DNA from 3 places in the Arthrospira sp. PCC 9901 genome. Region 1 is predicted to be linked to each of the others. Evidence: riboswitches for the same ligand, from Rfam matches in the RefSeq annotation. Region 1 holds a riboswitch; each other region holds the start of a gene.

Evidence for each region. A riboswitch is a leader RNA that binds a small molecule or an ion and turns the genes downstream of it on or off. The one in region 1 is predicted to bind cobalamin.
Region 2: linked by a shared signal. The riboswitch ahead of cobW (cobalamin biosynthesis protein CobW) and the one ahead of NLZ44_RS20165 (energy-coupling factor ABC transporter permease) in region 1 are both predicted to bind cobalamin.
Region 3: linked by a shared signal. The riboswitch ahead of cobG (precorrin-3B synthase) and the one ahead of NLZ44_RS20165 (energy-coupling factor ABC transporter permease) in region 1 are both predicted to bind cobalamin.

The regions. Positions count from the first base shown of each region.
Region 1 covers NZ_CP102296.1:4,554,108-4,557,386, forward strand. The annotation lists gene NLZ44_RS20155 (argininosuccinate synthase) at 1-354, opposite strand, end outside; gene NLZ44_RS20160 (glycosyltransferase family 2 protein) at 477-1,403, shown strand; cobalamin riboswitch at 1,447-1,607, shown strand; gene NLZ44_RS20165 (energy-coupling factor ABC transporter permease) at 1,628-2,383, shown strand; gene NLZ44_RS20170 (energy-coupling factor ABC transporter substrate-binding protein) at 2,392-2,700, shown strand; gene cbiQ (cobalt ECF transporter T component CbiQ) at 2,701-3,279, shown strand, end outside.
Region 2 covers NZ_CP102296.1:267,681-270,959, forward strand. The annotation lists gene dcm (DNA (cytosine-5-)-methyltransferase) at 1-113, opposite strand, end outside; gene cobW (cobalamin biosynthesis protein CobW) at 211-1,263, opposite strand; cobalamin riboswitch at 1,406-1,551, opposite strand; gene NLZ44_RS01380 (hypothetical protein) at 1,658-1,900, opposite strand; gene NLZ44_RS01385 (high light inducible protein) at 1,949-2,158, opposite strand; gene NLZ44_RS01390 (ferrous iron transport protein A) at 2,374-3,042, shown strand; gene feoB (Fe(2+) transporter permease subunit FeoB) at 3,070-3,279, shown strand, end outside.
Region 3 covers NZ_CP102296.1:4,207,824-4,211,102, forward strand. The annotation lists gene NLZ44_RS18745 (cobalt-precorrin-6A reductase) at 1-374, shown strand, start outside; gene cbiE (precorrin-6y C5,15-methyltransferase (decarboxylating) subunit CbiE) at 388-1,614, opposite strand; adenosylcobalamin-variant (AdoCbl-variant) riboswitch at 1,658-1,741, shown strand; gene cobG (precorrin-3B synthase) at 1,753-3,201, shown strand; gene NLZ44_RS18760 (precorrin-8X methylmutase) at 3,227-3,279, shown strand, end outside.

The sequences.
Region 1 (3,279 bases):
GTGAGCGATCGCATCTGCTCCGTATTTTTCGGCAACTTCCACCAAAACCTGAGCAATCAAAGGACGTGCTAAAGCCGTAGCCAGGGGGTAGCGGTTCTCATACAAAGCATTAGCTTGAATAGCCGGAAAAGCAAACTCCTGTACAAATCGCTGTTGTACATCAATCACTAAAGACTCACTCGCGCCAGAGTCGAGGGCCTTTTGTTTCACTGGTCCTAGTTCATCACCTTGTCCCAAGTCAACCGCCACAGTAATTACTTCAGCTACCCCAAACTCATTTTTGAGATAAGGAATACAGACAGAGGTATCTACACCACCAGAGTAGGCAAGTACAGCTTTTTCAGCGCGACCCATAATCTACCAAAGCTCCTAGATCAACAAACATTTCATTATCACCCCAATCGCCACCATTGAAAAGTAAGGCTGTAACAATTAGGTTATAGTTGCAGAGCATCGCCAACTGTCCCAGAAAATATATGTTTTTTAGCGTTGTTATCCCTACCTATAACCGTTTGCCGATTTTACAGAAGTGTCTGAGAGCATTGGAAAATCAAACCTATAGCGCCGCCGTGACTGGCTATGAGGTGGTGTTAGTCGATGATGGTTCCACTGATGGGACTGTGGAATGGTTGGGAACTAACACCCTCGAATTTCCCCATCTTCGCATCTACCAGCAAGACCACCAGGGACCAGCGGCGGCGCGAAATTTGGGAGTTGAACAGGCGAGGGGAGATCTGATTGTTTTTATCGATAGTGATTTGGTGGTAACTGATAGCTTTCTTGCCGCTCACGCTACCGCCTTAATTGCCAACTCTCAAAAAAGCGATCGCATCTTTACCTATGGTCGAGTTGTGAATACCTGCAATTTTGAAAATCCCACCACAGAACCCTATAAAATCACCGATTTTTCTGCCGCTTATTTTGCCACCGGAAATGTGGCGATCGCCCGCCATTGGCTAATCGAAGCCGGATTATTTGACCCTCAATTTCAGCTTTATGGTTGGGAAGACCTGGAACTAGGAGTTAGGCTCAAAAAATTAGGCTTAAAATTAATCAAATGCCCCGCCGCCGTCGGATATCATTGGCATCCACCCTTTAGCTTAGACCAAATACCCGCCCTAATTGAAAAAGAAAAACAAAGAGGCAGAATGGGGGTAGTTTTCTATCAAAAACATCCTACCTGGTCAGTCAAAATGATGATTCAAATGACCATTTTGCATCGGATACTCTGGGGCATTTTATCCCTAAGAGGTCAACTCAATGAACGGACAATGGCGCATTTTTTACAGTGGTTAATTAATCGTGGTCAGCCTCAATTAGCCTTAGAAATTTCTCGAATTTTTTTAAATTGGTATAACGTCCAAGCCGTCCAACAATATTGGGCCAGGCGAGAGCAAACTTAATTAAATATTTGCCAGCTCGGTTCACTGTTGACCTACACATGATACAATAGCGCCAACTATAGGTTCTAGTGGGGAACAGCCACTAGGAGTAATGGGGAAAGTTCGGTGTAAATCCGGCGCTGTCCCGCAACTGTAATCAGATTTCCGGCTAATTTGTCCACCCCATCTGTGAGTCAGGATGCCCGCCTATAGTTATTTCTCACTCACAAATCTGCGAGGTACAGATGAGCAAAAATCATCGAATGATACACCTAATCGCCATGATTGGGTTAACATTTTATTTGGTAATAGGTGCAGCCACTCCAGCTCAAGCAATGCACATTATGGAAGGTTTTTTACCTATTACCTGGTCAATTTTTTGGTGGGTGTTAATCATCCCTTTCTGGGTTATTGGTTTTCAAAAACTCACCAAAATTACCCGAAACAACCCCGAACTAAAGCTATTAATTGCCCTAGCAGGAGCCTTTACTTTTGTCCTGTCAGCTCTAAAAATCCCCTCAGTTACAGGGAGTTGTTCTCACCCCACCGGAACCGGATTAGGAGTGGTTTTATTCGGACCTTCAGTGATGACAGTTTTAGGCAGTTTAGTCCTACTTTTCCAAGCCGTATTACTCGCTCACGGCGGTTTAACTACCTTGGGAGCTAATGTATTTTCTATGGCGATTGTCGGCCCTTGGGTTGCCTATGGCATTTATCAACTATTCTGCCAATTTAACCAACAAAAGTTAGGTATTTTCTTCGCAGCAGCCTTGGGAAGTTTAGCCACTTATTTAATTACCTCCATACAGTTAGCCGTAGCTTTTCCGGCTGCTTCTGGGGGGGTTATGGCTTCCTTTATCAAATTTGCGGGGATTTTTGCAGTCACTCAAATTCCCCTATCAATTAGTGAGGGACTATTAACTATGGTAGTTTGGAATTGGTTAGAGTCCTACGCCTCAGAAGAACTGCAAACCTTGAAAATTGGGAAAGCTAATAGCTAAGTAAAATCATGACACCAACTTCTGATAAAGCTGTAAAAAATGGCAATTTGTGGATGATTTTAGCCGTCGTTATTTTATCGGTAACGCCGCTAATTTTTATCCGAGGAGACTATGAGGGAGCCGATGAACAAGCCGAAAATCTCATCGGCGAAATTCAACCGAATTATCAACCCTGGTTTGAACCTATCTTAGAAGTTCCCAGTGGCGAAATTGAGAGCCTGTTATTTGTTTCTCAAGCTGCTATTGGTGCGGGTATCGTCGGCTATGTGATTGGCTTATATAAAGGCCGTAAACAAGGCAAAAATCGCTCATCCTAAATGTACCATCAAATTGATGCGATCGCCTATACCAATCGGTTAAGGTATTTACCCTCAGAACATAAGTTAGCCTTTGCCGCCATCCTGTTTTGTCTCAGTTTGGCGGCTCCCCCCCTCCTGCAAATATTGATCACCATTTGGGTGACAATTTGGGTCGTGATTTACGCTAAAATTCCCCTAGGAATTTATCTGAAATTGCAAGCCATCCCCTTCAGTTTTTGGTTAACTAGCATTCCCGCCTTACTATTGGGGGTGGTTAATTCAGCTAATATTGAATTAATTAAAACTGATATTATCTGGGAATTTAACCTAGGTAATATCTTGATATATTTCAGTAATCAAGGAATGCAACAAGCTGGTTTTCTACTAACTCGCTCCCTAGTTTTAAGCTCCTGTATGTATTTTCTTTTACTCACTACCCCCCTCGTCGAAATCATTAGAATTTTCCGTAAGATTGGCTGTCCCAGTTTAATCACAGAACTATTAATGTTAATGTATCGGTTTATTTTTATGTTAACTGAAACCGCTAGTCAATTATTAATCGCTCAACAGGTTCGTATCGGTTATGGTGACTGGAAA
Region 2 (3,279 bases), 1.3 Mb from region 1:
TCACTACTGAGGAGACAATCAGGGATGCAACCGAAGGACTCAACCGCCTGCTCAAAGCCGAGTCGCAATCCCCCAATTCCGGCGAATAAATCTATAAATTTAACGGTTTTCATCTTTTCTAAAATCGGGGGGGGAATTATCGACCCGGTTTGTGGAAAAACCGGGTTTCTTGGGGAGAGGTTATCAACTACCCCTAAAATATCTCAAATTCTACCCGTTTAACGCCATGGTTTCTGATTCCAAAGAAGCCGCTATTTGTTCCTGATTAAGACTACGACCAATAAACACCAGTTGAGTTTGGCGAGGTTCGTCGGTTTTCCAGGGGCGATCGAAGAAGGTATCAAATCGGTTTCCGACTCCTTGAACTACCATCCGCATGGGTTTATTGGCTACGGCTATAAAACCTTTGATGCGGTAGATTTCCCACTGCTGGGCGATCGCCTTTAGTTGATTGACTAAACTGGCGGAGTCCCTGACTGGATCTAAGACTAAATGCACAGCATTGATATCATCATCGTGTTCGTGTTCCTCTTCCTGGTCATGGTGACTTGGGCGACTGTCCAGATGGTCTTCTACCGCTGCATTAAAGCCTAATAATATGTCAGCGGAAATTTTACCTTGCTGACAGGAAACCGTCTGCACTCCTGGGGTTAACTCCTGTTTTAGCCATTGCTGAACCCGCTGCTGAGACTCTTCATCAATGCGATCGCCTTTCGTCAAAAGTACCAAATCAGCACAAGCTAACTGGTCTTCAAATAACTCCTCGATTGGTGTTTCATGTTCCAAAGTTTCATCCGCTTGACGCTGCTTTTCTAAAGCCTCTAAATCTCCCACCAGTTGACCATTGGCTAGGGCTTCACTATCAACTACCGTAATCACACCATCTACCGTCGCTTTGGTGCGAATTTCCGGCCATCGGAAGGCTTGAACCAGTGGCTTTGGTAAAGCCAAACCAGAGGTTTCTATTAATATCGAATCAATCGCATCTTGGCGTTTAAGTAGTTCTTGCATAGTCGGCAAAAACTCTTCCTGGACGGTGCAACACAGACAACCATTCGCTAATTCGATGATATTAGTTTCCGTTTCTTCTTCGTCACAAACTTGGCAAGATTTGAGGATTTCGCCATCAATACCTACTTCGCCAAATTCATTGACTAATACCGCGATCCGACGACCTTGGTTATTTTGCAGTAAATGGCGGATCAGGGTGGTTTTTCCAGCCCCTAAAAATCCGGTGATAATGGTTACAGGAATTTTATGCACGGTTTTTTGACTCCTCCGAAATTATAGCGATTTGCTATCTATAAATGTTGAGATTTTCCTAGAGTTTAGATGGGCGATCGCTATGATATTTAGATTGTGAAAATACTAAATCAACCATCATCCATACCTCGCAGATGAATCAACAATAGGTTACTTATCGGCGGGCATTCTGACTGAGAGACTAACAGAGTCCCATCACAGTTGCGGGACAGCGCCGGACTTACACCGGACTTTCCCCCTTTCCTCTAAGGGCTGATTTCCCTTAGAACCGATATCGGGAATATCTTATCACAGGTTGGGCGAATTCGGGGAAAAACCAAAAAAGTCCCTGCTTATTTCTAAACAGGGACGGTTTGTTATTAGTGAATAGGGAGAGATAGGTAAATTTGATGACTTAGACTAAGTTAGTGAAAATCAAAGCCCCAATAGCGCCACTAACGGCGATCGCCATCAGTAAATTTGTAAAAAACCTGCCGTATTCTGCATTATAACCAAGGGCTTTGTCTTCCTGACCACCTGTGAAGAATAAAGACCAGGCTTGGTTAGCTGTAATTACTTCTGAGGTACTGTTAAAGTCCGGTCGAAAGATTACAGGTCCGATTAAGTATTTGTTAGGAAAGTTAAAATCTGTTTTCATACAAGTCTCCGAAATGCTACTGAATTATAGGCTGAGAAAATCTGGGTTTTACAGGCTAGTTAACCAGCCAATTAAACCATGTCCGGTTAACGCTTCTAAGGCTAGGGCGGATATAAACCCGATCATAGCTAGTCGTCCGTTGAGTTTCTCTGCGTATTTGTTGAAACCGAATTGTTGCGCTTCCTCTACATATACTTGGGGTTCGATCGCGTAAACATTTGCGCGTCCGCCTTCTTCCATAATTTGTCCACGAACCATAATATTTTTGCCTCTCTTACTTCTTGTAAACAAATGTAACACACTGCAAACAAATATTGCAAGGGGTTGACAAAATTAATTTTTTTGGTATAATTATTCGTTTTTTCAAGATATAGGGGTTTGTTAAAAATTTATTAACAATGGGATTTTTCACCTAGTTACATGGTATTAGTTAAAATTAATTCTCAATTAGCTCAACATAGAGCCAATAGATTATGGACAATGATAACTACTGTGCCGATGTATCCGTGAACTGCTTTGATGGTGGATCAAGCTGGTCAGGATTTACTTACCTCAAAGACAACACTGGTCATGCTCGCACCATAAGTGAATCACCAGAATCATTGGTTGTAGTGGGCGAATCATCAATTCCGGGAACCTTTGCTTTGTCGGAGGCGAAGGTAGGCGATCGCTTATATATAGTTGCTCTCAATTGTGCCGGAGGCAATACCCGTCTAATGGGGATGGGGTTAATGCCAGGTGTAGAATTAAATGTCATTAGTTCCACAACCAGTGGATCAGTGATTATCGCCCTAGGCGACCATCGCTTAGGACTGGGGGCAGATATGGCTGAGAATATTCAGGTCGCCACAGAAAACCTCACCCAGTCGAAAAGGAAACTCTCATCAATGAATAAGACTAATGTTGTGCAGTTGCGCCATGCGGCGATCGGTTCTCGGTTGCGGGTGGTTGGTTATGACCCCGGCGCGCGTAGCTACAAACGGAAATTATTAGCCATGGGATTAACTCCAGGGGTGGAATTTACAGTCAAACGCCACGCACCTTTAGGAGACCCGACCCAAATTGAGGTCAGGGGATTTAACCTGAGTTTACGCAAAGACGAAGCAGATGCCCTTCAGGTGGCATTAATCAACCCATCCTAAAGGAGGAACAAAATTGTGAGTCAGTCTATGGAACTGAACCGCCAAACCGATAATAAGGCAGCGATGTCCTGTATTGCTTTGGTGGGAAACCCTAACTGTGGGAAAACGACCCTATTTAATGCTTTAACTGGTAGTAATCAGCGGGTAGGTAACTGGCCCGGAGTTACCGTAGAACGGAAAGAGGGAAGCTATCGTTATCAAAACCAGACCATCAAGGTGATTGACCTGCCAGGGGTT
Region 3 (3,279 bases), 350 kb from region 1:
TGGTTTTATCAGGGTTAGCTGAACGGGTATTTTTAACTATTGGTCGTCAGGAACTTTCCGCCTATGCTGAACTAAAAGATATCTGGTTTTTAATGCGGATGATTGACCCACCTCAGCCGAATTTACCTATACCTAGGGGGGAATTATTGTTACAAAGGGGGCCTTTTTCGGTGATAGATGAACTGTCAATTTTACGGGAATATCAACTGGGTGCAATTGTTAGTAAAAATAGCGGCGGTGATGCTACCTACGCCAAAATTGTGGCGGCGCGAGAGTTGAAATTACCTGTGGTTATGGTGCAACGTCCTCCCATTCCTATGGGGGAAACAGTGGCTGATATTGAGTCGGCGATCGCTTGGTTACACCAACAATAAACCGCCTTTTTAGTTATGGTTTCAGCACTGACCATTGAGTGACAGTAGCTAAGGGTTTCCAGCCTAAAAAATTGCCAATGGCTGCAGTTCTTTCAATGCCAATTCGGGTAAGTTCCCCCCCTAATTGATTATGCCATTGTAACAGAATTAACTCACTCTCAACTGTGACTGTATTAGCCACTAGACGACCTCCCGATCGCAATTTTTCCCAACAGGTTTCTAATAGACCTGGGGTGGTAATACCACCACCAATAAAAATGGCATCAGGGGAAGGTAAATTAATTAATGATTCGGGTGCTTTTCCGGCTATTATTTGCAGGTCTGGAGTCCCTAAAGCTGTGGCATTATCAGCAATATATTCTAAGCGTCTGGGATGCTGTTCTATGGCGATACTTTGACAACGGCGATCGCTTCTCATCCACTCAATACCAATGGACCCACAACCTGCACCGACATCCCATAAAAGTTGTCCCGGTATGGGGGATAATCGACTGAGAGTAATCGCTCGGACTTCCTGTTTAGTTAACTGTCCGTCGTGGTGGTAGGCGCTGTCAGGAATTCCCGGAAAACTAGGGGAAAAGTTAACGGGATTAGAACTAATACACTCTACGGCGATCGCATTTAAATCAGCCACTTCGTCAACATCCCAAGAGGAAGCGATACCCGAAATTTGTCTCTCTTTTTTGCCTCCCAAATGTTCCAACACGACGATTAAACTATCACCAAATCCTTGATGTGTTAGGAGTTCAGCCACGGCGGCGGGAGTGCGACTATTAGCACTTAAAATTAACAGACGCGCACCCCCATAAATTACCCGATTTAATAAAGCCAGGGGACGACCACATAAACTCAGGGTTTCTACATCGGTTAAAGACCAACCCAAACGACTACAAATTAGGCTAAATGTACAGGGAGAAGGAATTATAGTAATTTCCTCAAGGGGTAGGCGACGGGTAAGGGTAACGCCAATACCATACCACATCGGATCGCCACTAGCTAAAACACAGACGGGTTGACCACGGCGGCGGATAATTTCTGCGATCGACTCATCCAGAGGAGAAGTCCAGAGGAGTTTTTCTCGTTTATCCTCCGGGGGTAACATTGCTAAATGACGTTGACCACCGACAACTACTGAAGCCATAGATAAAAGCGATCGCGCCGTGGCGCTTAACCCTTCTAACCCATCTTCCCCAATTCCTACAATTGATAACCATTTGTGGGAAAAATCCCTGCTCACCATGATTTATAGTTAAAATACCAGTATTCATGATATAGTATTTGGGCTTGTAGTTGGGAAAGTTCGGTGAGATTCCGACACTGTGCCGCAACTGTAATACAATTTTCTGAGTCAGAATGCCAACTACAAGTTATTGATGAGTTGTCAAAATCAGCTAATTTTGCGGCTCATTCTCTGCGTCGCATGGAGAAACAAATCACCATGAATTGGTTAGTTAAAGCAAATGTTTGTCCGGGTCTATTTTATGGAACCCACGCCCAGGATGGTTTTTTAATCCGCATTCGGACTCCGGGCGGATTAATTGATAGTAAACAGGGGAAATTATTGGGTGATTTATTAACGGAGTGGGGAGGGACGCTACAAGTAACTAATCGCGCGAATTTACAAATTCGGGGAGTGCAAAAACCACCAACTAGCGCCGTTTTTGAGATGCTGCAAAAATTAAATTTAGCTGCTCACAATCCCCACATAGACCACCTACGCAATATTATGGGTAGTCCGACGGCGGGAATTGATAGCCAGGAGTTAATTGATACTCGTCCCCTGATTAAAGCCCTGGATAATCTGATTCAAAATCACCCGTTAATTGGCGAACTTAGTCCTAAGTTTAGCATCGGAGTTGATGGGGGGGGGACTGTGGGAATTGGTATCCGTTCTCCGGTGGCTTGGGAACATCGATATAATGAGATTCAGCTTAATGCGATATCGGTAGATGATGGGAATAATAGCATTAATTTTCAGTTGGCGATCGCCGGAGATAAAAAGCTATATAATACCCAACTTGTCATCACGCCAGAACAATGTTTATCTGTAGTCGCTACCCTTATTAATGTCTATGGGGAGTATGTCCGAAACAACCCCTTAGATACCGGGAAAAAGCCTCGGATGAAACAGCTAATTGACCATCTAGGATTAGATACATATATCCAGCAAGTCAACAGCCAACTAACCCAGCCCTTGCCGATATTGTCCGCTGAACCTACCCCCAGCCAACCCTATCATCATTTAGGAATTTATCCCCAAAAAAACGCCGAATTGTGTTATATTGGGATATCATTACACCTAGGACAAATTAATGCACAACAATGGTTAGGATTAGTCGAACTTTCAGAAACCTTTGGTAATGCCGAGTTAAGATTAACCCCTTGGCAAACAATTATAATGCCAGATATTCCCCATCAACAAATCAGCCAATTATTGCCGAAACTATCTTTATTAGGCTTCGCGGAAATTGAGTCAAATCAAGTGGCGATCGCTGCTTGTGGTGGTAAGCCTGGCTGTGCCGCATCACTTACCCACACTCAAACTCACGCTTCCCAATTAGCAGAATATCTCCACCAGCGATTAAATTTAGATACTCCTATTAATATTCATGTAACTGGTTGCCCTAAATTTTGCGCTCAACCCAGTCCCGCAGAAATCACCCTTTTAGGGCATACAATTAATCAAGATGGCAAAACTATCGAAGGCTACCAAGTATATATTGGGGATGGTGAACAATCCTTAAAACACAAAATTTTTGAGGGAGTATTTACCGAAATACCCGAATTTTTAGCCAATTTTTTGACCCAAAATCGCCCACTTAATTAATCACTAATTACCTGCAAATTTGCTGATGATAGACTACCTGCGTGACGGCAACCAAATATATCATAAATCCTTTGGAAT